Regions from separate parts of the Promicromonospora sp. NPDC023805 genome, predicted to be linked through region 4. Evidence: riboswitches for the same ligand, from Rfam matches in the RefSeq annotation. Region 4 holds a riboswitch; each other region holds the start of a gene.

Region 1 (2,193 bases), on a different contig from region 4:
GCCCGGAGGTCACCGTCGACCGGATCGCCGGGACGACCCTGATGAGCAACGCGGACCCGGGTGGCGACGCTTCCGGCTGGGTAGGCCGGGACCTGGCGGGACAAGGGACCGGCGAGGTGGTCCTGGCCGTGGTGCCCGCCCGCTGCGACGTCCATGCGGTGGCCGAGGACAAGCGGGGCACGTTCCTGCCCGTGTCCGCGCGCGTCGGCGGCGTCCGGCAGGAGCCCGTCCACGTGCCGATGCCCGACTCCGCGCGCTCCGACTTCTACTCCTTCGTCGCGGACTACTGCGACTGGCCGGAGTGAGCGACCCCGGACACGCGAGAGGCGCCGCCTCCGGCGTCGGGCGGAAACCCGGCGCGGAGGCGACGCCTCGCGATGTACTGCGGTCGATGTACTGCGGTAGCTCAGGCTCTATCCGCGTCGTCCGAGCCTGCGGTTCCGCTCCGGCTCAGACGACGCGGATGAACGTCGGGCTGTTCTGCCACATCTCGGTGTAGCGCACCGGCATACCGGCGGCCCACGCCTCGATGATCATGCCGTCGCCCGCGTACAGGGCCACGTGGCCGGGCGTCCAGACGATGTCGCCGGGCTCCGGGTAGGTGACCTGGTAGCCGGAGCTGAGCAGCGCGCTCGAGGAGTGCGGCAGGCTCACGCCGAGCTGCGCGTACGTGTACTGGACGAGGCCGGAGCAGTCCATGCCCTCGGCCGGCGACGCCCCACCGAGCACGTACGTGATGCCGAGGTAGTTGAAAGCGAGGTTGATGGCCTGCTCGCCGAGCGGGACCGGGTCCGGCGCGTCGACCGAGACGACGGCGGGGCCGTCGCCCTTCTTGCCGTCGGCGGCTGACGAGGTGCCCAGCGCTTCCATCTCGATCGGCATCTTCGCGTCGGACGGGACGGTGACGGTCGGGGCGGCGGCAACAGCCTGCTTGGCCACCGCGGTGAGGGAGTGCAGGTCGACCGTGTTCAGCTTGGCGGACTTCACGTCGGTCTTCAGGTCCATGGCGGGGGCCGCGTGGGCCGTCGTCGCGATGGTCGAGATCAGGACGCCACCGGCTGCTGCGGCGATGGCTCCTCGGCGGGCTACGGTGCCTGCGTTCTCTGTGGCGGTACGAGCGAGGATGCTCAGCGGTGTCATGGCCGGCCGGCTGTCACGATGCCGTCCGCGAAGGGAGTTCGTCACCTTAAATGTCTCCTGTACCGCCTGCGAGGTCAGCTGTCGGGTTCGGGTAGGAGTACACACCCGGCCGCACGGCTACTGGGGGGTTCCGTCCGGCTTCACCCCGAGGGCGACGATGGTGCTGTCGTCCGGGAAGGTGGGTCCCCCGCTCCTGTCTCGAACGTCTGGTCATGAACCGGTGACAGGATTCGGCGTCCGGTTCACGGTCCCACCGATGTGGTGGGGCAGAAGTCAAAGTACACACGTTCCCCAGAAAAGTCACGATCGGGTTACGCATTCCGGTCTCACCCGCAGAAGGCGCAGATTTGCGCCGTTCCGGTCTTCATGGGCTATGACCGACATCACACACATCGGCTACCGTTCGGCGGCATGGGTGAAAGCGCATATCGCGTCTCCGCCTGGTGGGTGCTTCCCATCAGTGCCGTCGTCTGGTGGGTGGGTGGGTTTCTGCCCTGGCTCCTGCAGGCGTTGTACGAGGTCATAGGCCTTACCGAGGCCTCGGCAGTGCGCTCTGCCGAATTCCTGCCCATACCGTTCACCACCGACGACGCGGTGGTCGGCCTGGTCATCATGGCTCTGATCGGCGGCCTCCTCGGCGGTCTCACGGCGGGTATCGCGGCCTCGGCGAGGGCTGGCGCGGCTGCCGCGACGACGGGCACCTTGCTCGCCATGTCCGCGGCGGGCGGCGCCTCGTGCCTGCTCGCGCTCCGCGGCAGTGCTCCCGGTGACGCCGCGCCGCTCGGGATGCTGGTCGTCACCGTCGCTGCCGGGGTCGTAGGGCTGGCGGCCGGCCTCCTGACGGCCCTGGGCCCGGCTGCCCTGCGCGGGCCCGCCCTGGCCCTGCCTGTTGTGCTCCTGGACGGCTGGTTGTGGGGTCTGGTGCCGGGCAACCTGGTGTCTCCCACGGGCACGTGGTGGACCTTCGCGGTGGCGCTCGGTATCGCGTTCGGCCTGGCGGTGGACAGCCGGCCGATCGAGCTTCTCGGCTGGCTGCCGACCGCGGGCATCGTG
Region 2 (2,193 bases), on a different contig from region 4:
ATGAACACCGGGTTGTTCTGCCACATGTCGCCGTACTGCACGGGAGTGCCCTGCTGCTGGGCCTCGACGACCATGCCGTTGCCCGCGTAGAGGGCGACGTGGCCCGGCGTCCAGACGATGTCGCCCGGCTGCGCCGCGGCGGCGGAGACCTGGTACCCGATGGTCGAGATCGCGCTCGAGCTGTGGGGGATCGAGATACCGAGCTGGCCGTAGACGTACTGGATGAGCCCTGAGCAGTCGAAGCCGCTGGGGGAGGCTCCGCCCCACACGTAGGGCACACCGACGTACTCGAGTGCGAGGTTGACGGCCTGCTGGCCCAGACCGGACGCGTCGGCGACCGTCTCGGCGACGGCAACTGCCTCCGCCTCGGCGGCTGCCTCGGCCTCCGCGGCCGCTTCGGCTGCCTCAGCCTCGGCCTTTGCCTGCGCCTCGGCCTCAGCCTTGGCACGCGCCTCTGCCTCGGCCTTCGCCTTGGCCTCGGCGATGCCCGCCTTGGTCTCGGCGTACGGGGTCACGGACACGCGTCCGCGCTCGGCGTAGAAGTCGGCGTCCTGGGTGACCTTGACCTTGGTCACCAGGTTCTCGGCCAGACCCGCGCGGGTCGTGCTGTCGACCGTGTTGCTGATGGTGTTGCTGATGGTGTTGCTGACCGGCGTCGCGTTCGCGAGCGTGGCCTGCGTGTGCGTCTCGGCGGGGGCGGTGTGGGCGGTCTGGGTGAATACCGACGCCAGCATGCCGGACGTGACGACCGCGATGGCACCCGTCCGGGCAGCATTCTCGGCGGCGGTCTGGGTCAGTGCGGTGAAGGGGGTGAGCGCGGGGCCGTCGGCGCGGTGCCTGCCCCGGTTGCTGGGACGGTTTGCCTGGTCGTCCGCCCAGTCGTGGGTGCGGTCGGTGAGTACGGTCACCAGTGATCTCCTCGGACGCCTACGAAGTGAGCTGTCGGGTTCGGGTGGGGAGAGCGATTCACCCGGCCTCACAAGGAGGCTTCACCCCAAGGACACTCGCGTGCCCGCTTACTTGGTTCCCCCGCCCCTGTCACGTTCTAGCTGCCAAGATCCGGTGACAGGGTTCGGCGTCCGGGCCTGGACCTCCCCGTTGCTGGAGAGGCGAGATCGACCGTACCTGCCCCTCGCGCAAATGTCACGATTAGGTCACATAGCGACCTGTGATGGAACCTCCTTGGCAATCTGTGCCCCATGCCACTATGGCGTCCATGACCGATTCGATGCGTTCCCGGTACGACGTCGTGGTCGTGGGCGGGGGTCACAACGGCCTCACCGCGGCGGCCTACGCGGCCCGTGGCGGCCGGTCCGTCCTCGTCCTCGAACGTGCGGACCACGTGGGCGGCGCCGCCGTCTCGGCCCGCCCCTTCGCCGGGGTGGACGCGCGGCTCTCGCGCTACTCCTACCTCGTCTCGCTCCTGCCCCGCCGGGTGATCGACGAGCTCGGCCTGCCCATCACGCTGAAGCGCCGCCGCTGGTCCTCGTACACGCCGGTGGCCGACGGCGGCCTCCTCGTCGACAGCCAGGACGACGTCGCCACGCGCGCCTCGTTCAAGCGGCTCACCGGTTCGGACGCCGACTTCGAGGCATGGGGCCGCTTCTACGCCATGACCGCCGAGGTGGCCCGCCGGCTCGCGCCGACGCTCACCGAACCCCTGCTCCCGCGGTCGGCGGTCCGGGACCTCGTGGTCGACGGGGTGGGCGAGGAGGCCTGGCGCGCGCTCTTCGAGGAGCCCCTCGGGGAGGTGCTGCGCCGCACCTTCGCCGACGACGTGGTCCGCGGGGTAGCGGCCACCGACGGCCTGATCGGCACGTTCGCCGACGTCGACGAGCCGTCCCTGCGGCAGAACCGCTGCTTCCTCTACCACGTCATCGGCAACGGGACCGGCGACTGGGACGTGCCGGTGGGCGGTATGGGTGCCGTCTCGGGCGCCCTGCGCGACGCCGCAGTGGCGGCCGGCGCGACGATAGTCACCTCGGCGACGGTCACCGCCGTCGATCCCGGGGCCTCCGGCGGTTCCGGCGCGGAGGTCGCCTGGACCGACGCCGACGGGCGCGCCCGAGGCGTCACGGCCGGGCACGTGCTCGCGGCATGCGCCCCGGCCGAGCTGGACCGGCTGCTGGGCGGGGACCCCTCGGCGACTGCCGACCACCCCGAGGGTGCCCAGCTCAAGGTGAACATGCTGCT
Region 3 (2,193 bases), on a different contig from region 4:
CGTCGCCCGCATGGAGCGCGACGGCCTCGTGATCGTGACGGGCGACCGGCACCTCGAGCTCACGGAGCTTGGCCACGACAAGGCGATGCGCGTGATGCGCAAGCACCGCCTCGCGGAGCGGCTGCTGACCGACGTGATCAAGCTCGACTGGGAGCACGTGCACGTCGAGGCCTGCCGCTGGGAGCACGTGATGAGCGACCTGGTGGAGAAGCGCCTCGTGGGGCTGCTCGACCACCCGCACCACGACCCGTACGGGAACCCGATCCCCGGGCTGTCGGAGCTCGGCGAGGAATACACCGACGTGCCGTTCCTGACCGGCGTGATCTCGCTGCCTTCCGCGTTCGAGGCGGCGGCGAAGAAGGGCGTCAAGGGCGAGCCGCTCGCGGCGTCGCTCACCCGCATCGCCGAGCCCCTGCAGACGGATATCGAGCTGCTGACTCGCCTGTCCGAGGCCGGCCTGGTGCCCGGCTCCCGCATCACGGCGCAGCACAGCGGCGGGACCTACACGGTGGCCGTGGACGGCGCGGGTACGGCGCTCGAGCTCGGTGAGGACGTGGCCCGCCACCTCTTCGTCGCGACGGTCTGATCGGACCCCTCGCGGGGCCTTTGGCAGTCCAGTTTGCCGTCCACTTTGTCGTCCGATTTGTCGGAAAGGCAGCACCCCTCCCGCGACACACCTTGGCAGTCGTTGCCGGAACGTGACATCGAGGGTGAGGTCCGGTACGTTCGGACCGCTCCCACGGAGTTATTCGTGGGGGTCCTCGGACGGACGCCGAACTCTGTCACCGGCCGGGGCCCCAAGACGACCGCATGACAGAGGCGGGGGACCCACCAATGGGCGCCAGGGTGCGTCCTCGGGGTGAAGCTGGGTATTCCTTCGGGATTGCTCGGCCGGGTGATTTCTCCCACCCGAACCCGACAGCTGACCTCGAAGGCGTTCAAGGAGAGGTACTACGTGACTGCACGTACGACTCGCGCTCGCCATCGGGCTGCGCGACGACCAGTGACTCCGTTCACCGAACTTGCTCAGAACGCCGCAGTAGGCCGCCGCACCGCGGTCGCAGCCGCTGGTGGCGCGCTCCTCGTCTCGACCTTCGGTGGCGCTCTGGTCGCCCAGGCGGCTCCGGTGGAGACCGGCCACGCGAAGATGAACTCGGTCGACCTCACCGCGCTGGCGACGCAGGCCCGTGAGGCGCTGTCCAACGCACCAGTCGTGTCGGTCGCACCCGACGCAGAGCTCAACGTCGAGAAGTCCGCGGTCTCCGTGGTCTCTGCCGCCGAGAACGAGGACTACCAGGCAGAGCTCGCCGCGGACGAGGCGGCAGAGGCCGCTGAGGCTGCCGCCGCCGAGGCTGCTGAGGCCGCCGAGGCAGCCGCCAGCGCCGTCTCCAGCTCGGTCGACATCCCCGCGTCGGCGATCGGCAACTCCGTGATCTCGATCGCGAGCCGCTACATCGGCGTGCCGTACGTCTCCGGTGGATCCAGCCCGAGCGGCATGGACTGCTCCGGCTTCACGAAGTACGTCTTCGGGCAGCTCGGTATCGAGCTGCCCCACTCGTCGTCGTCGCAGGCGGGTTACGGCACCCAGGTGCCGGCGTCCGAGGCTCAGCCGGGCGACCTGATGTGGACCCCCGGGCACGTCTCGATCTACGCCGGTGGCAACACGATGATCGACGCGTCCAAGCCGGGCACCGTCGTCGACTTCCGCACCATCTGGCAGTCGAACCCCACGTTCATCCGCCTGGGCTGATCCAGCCAGGTAGTACCGCACAGCAGAGATTCGCGAAGTAGAGCGCCTGTCCGAAATTCCCTGGTGTCGCCAGGGAGACCCGGACAGGCGCTCTACTTCGCGAATCTCTGCTGTGGCATCGTTCTGCAGTCTTTATGCCACCGGTCACCCATAACGCGCGTGCCGCCGGTAGCGTTGGACTGCAATGGTGCTTGGGCGAAGAGAGGTCTTGCGATGACGCGATCCGAGGTCGTACTGGTCGGGGTAGACGGGTCGGCCGCGAGCCTGCACGCGCTGGACTGGGCCACCGCCTACGCGCACCGCGTGGGCTGGGCGCTGCACATCGTGTGCAGCTATTCACTGCCCTCCTTCACGGCCGCGTCGCTCGACGGCGGGTACGCCGCCCTCGACGACACGACCATCCAGGAGGGCGCCAAGTCGGTTCTCGCCGAGGCGGAGGCGCG
Region 4 (2,193 bases):
GAGAACCCCGAGCTGTTCTGGGCGATCCGCGGAGGCGGCGGCAACCTCGGTGTCGTGACCTCCTTCGAGTTCGTGGCGCACCCGACGACGGAGGTCTTCTTCGGGAAGATCACGTTCCCCGCCGCGGAGACCGCTGCGGTGCTCCAGGGCTGGGCGGAGCACCTCCGCACGGCGCCCGAGGAGCTCACCTCGATCGCGAACCTGGCCAACCCGTTCGCGGGCGGCCCGGAGGCGCCGCTCGAGATCCATGTGGCGTTCGACGGCGACGACCCGGAGCTCGCGGCCAGGGCGCTCGACCCGATCCGCCGGCTCGGGACGGTGCTGGAGGACGACGTCGCGCTCCACGCGTACGCCGACATCCTCGTAGACGGCGCGGAGCTGCCGCCGGGTCTCGAGCTGCTCGGTCACAGCGGTTTCGTCGAGCGGGAGTCGGTGTCCGACACGCTGCGGATCCTCGCCGAGGTCGGCACGTCGGCGGGTTCGCCGTCGATAGCTATCCGCACCGTGGGCGGCGCGGTGTCGCGGGTCCCCGCCGACGCGACGGCGTACGCGCACCGCGGCGCGGAGCTGCTGGTCGCGACCGTGGCCGGCGGCCCGAAGCCGGTGATCGAGGCCGCCCGTCCCGGCATCGCGGCGATCTGGGCCAGGCTTGCCCCGCACGTCAACGGCGCCTACTCGAACTTCCTCGGCTCGACCACCGCGGACGACGTCGCGGCGGTCTATCCGGCGGCGACCTACGAGCGGCTAGCGGTGATCAAGCGGCAATACGACCCGAGCAACGTGTTTGCCCGGAATCACAACGTTCCGCCCGCCGCAAAGTGACCTATCTCATGCGGACAATTCGGGTCAAGTAGGACGCGAAGTATCCCGTGAGCCGTGATGCGATTGTGACTTCGCCGCCGAACGGGGTTAGCGTCGCTCCGGTTCGCGGGAAGTCCGCGGGCACTCGAGGTGGGCGCCGAGCCCTGTCACCGCCCCGAGACTGCAAAGACAAGGACAGGGACGGGGGAACCACGTAAGCGGGCACCGACGGTGTCCTTGGGGTGAAGCCGCACAGGTAGTACGCGGCCGGGTCATTCTCCGATCCGAATCCGACAGCTCACCTCGTAGGCGTCAGGAGAACCTCTTGACTACTCGCACGCCTGGGCGTCACCGCGCTGCCCGCAGACCCATCACCCCGCTGACTCCCCTCTCCCGCGCCGCGGCCCGGGGCATCTCAGGTGCCGCCCGCCGCGGCGCGCTCGTCGTCGCCGGTTCCGGCCTGGCAGTCTCCCTGCTCAGCGTTCCCGCGGACGCCGCGCCGGTGGCCGACAACAGCCCGTCCACCGCAGAGCTCGACATCCTGAACAAGACGTCGCAGGGCTCGGTCGCCGGGGCCGCGGTGGTCGACGCCGTGAACACCGCACCCGCCGTGCAGGTAGCGGCCGACAGCAAGTTCACGCTGGAGACGGGCACCATCAAGGTGACCCCCGCCCCCGAGCCGGAGCCGGAGCCGGTCGTCGAGGAGGTCGTCGAGACCGCCGCAGCCGTCGAGCCGGCCGTCCCGGCCGCCGCCGGAGGCTCCGAGATCGTCGCGATCGCCATGCAGTACCTCGGTGTGCCGTACGTCTGGGCCGGCGCGACGCCCGCCGGGTTCGACTGCTCCGGGTTCACGTCGTACGTCTACGCGCAGATCGGCATCAGCCTGCCGCACTCCTCGGCGGAGCAGCGCTACGCCGGAACGCCGGTCTCGCAGGCCGAGGCCCAGCCGGGAGACCTCATCTGGAGCCCCGGCCACGTCGCCATCTACGCGGGCGACGGCATGCAGGTCGAGGCGCCGGTTCCCGGCCAGTCCGTGCGCTACACGGAGATCTGGCAGAACAGCCCGACCTTCATCCGCGTCGGCTGAGCCGGAGGCGCAGCGAAGGGTGCGGGCCGAGGAACGAGGCACGCGCCCGCAGCGGAGCCGCAGGCTCAGCCGATATGGACAGAGGCTGAGCCGGAGGCGCAGCCGATATAGACAGAAGCTGAGCCGCAGCCCCGCACCACGCGCCTGACCACGAGGGCCCGCACCGACACGGTGCGGGCCCTCGTGCGTGTCACCGGCGGGTGGCATGATCACCGCCATGAGCGTCCCCACGGCGGTCGAGACCAATGCCCTGAACACCATCGACGAGTCCGAGCGGCGCGGTTCGCCCCGCAGCCTGTTCTGGC

Evidence for each region. Region 4 has a riboswitch for cyclic di-AMP ahead of AB0F70_RS16925 (NlpC/P60 family protein). Riboswitches for the same ligand answer to the same signal wherever they lie in the genome.
Region 1: it holds a riboswitch for cyclic di-AMP, as region 4 does, so the genes downstream of both, AB0F70_RS12545 (NlpC/P60 family protein) here and AB0F70_RS16925 (NlpC/P60 family protein) in region 4, are expected to answer to the same signal.
Region 2: it holds a riboswitch for cyclic di-AMP, as region 4 does, so the genes downstream of both, AB0F70_RS12860 (C40 family peptidase) here and AB0F70_RS16925 (NlpC/P60 family protein) in region 4, are expected to answer to the same signal.
Region 3: it holds a riboswitch for cyclic di-AMP, as region 4 does, so the genes downstream of both, AB0F70_RS20775 (NlpC/P60 family protein) here and AB0F70_RS16925 (NlpC/P60 family protein) in region 4, are expected to answer to the same signal.

The regions. Positions count from the first base shown of each region.
Region 1 is NZ_JBFAAH010000010.1:152,618-154,810, forward strand. Features, by position in the region: gene AB0F70_RS12540 (hypothetical protein) at 1-305, shown strand, start outside; gene AB0F70_RS12545 (NlpC/P60 family protein) at 451-1,140, opposite strand; cyclic di-AMP (ydaO/yuaA leader) riboswitch at 1,189-1,386, opposite strand; gene AB0F70_RS12550 (hypothetical protein) at 1,552-2,193, shown strand, end outside.
Region 2 is NZ_JBFAAH010000011.1:37,890-40,082, reverse strand. Features, by position in the region: gene AB0F70_RS12860 (C40 family peptidase) at 1-908, opposite strand, end outside; cyclic di-AMP (ydaO/yuaA leader) riboswitch at 909-1,088, opposite strand; gene AB0F70_RS12855 (NAD(P)/FAD-dependent oxidoreductase) at 1,217-2,193, shown strand, end outside.
Region 3 is NZ_JBFAAH010000023.1:86,248-88,440, forward strand. Features, by position in the region: gene AB0F70_RS20770 (metal-dependent transcriptional regulator) at 1-586, shown strand, start outside; cyclic di-AMP (ydaO/yuaA leader) riboswitch at 761-953, shown strand; gene AB0F70_RS20775 (NlpC/P60 family protein) at 1,004-1,750, shown strand; gene AB0F70_RS20780 (universal stress protein) at 1,964-2,193, shown strand, end outside.
Region 4 is NZ_JBFAAH010000016.1:107,517-109,709, forward strand. Features, by position in the region: gene AB0F70_RS16920 (FAD-binding oxidoreductase) at 1-822, shown strand, start outside; cyclic di-AMP (ydaO/yuaA leader) riboswitch at 947-1,127, shown strand; gene AB0F70_RS16925 (NlpC/P60 family protein) at 1,127-1,888, shown strand; gene AB0F70_RS16930 (cytosine permease) at 2,106-2,193, shown strand, end outside.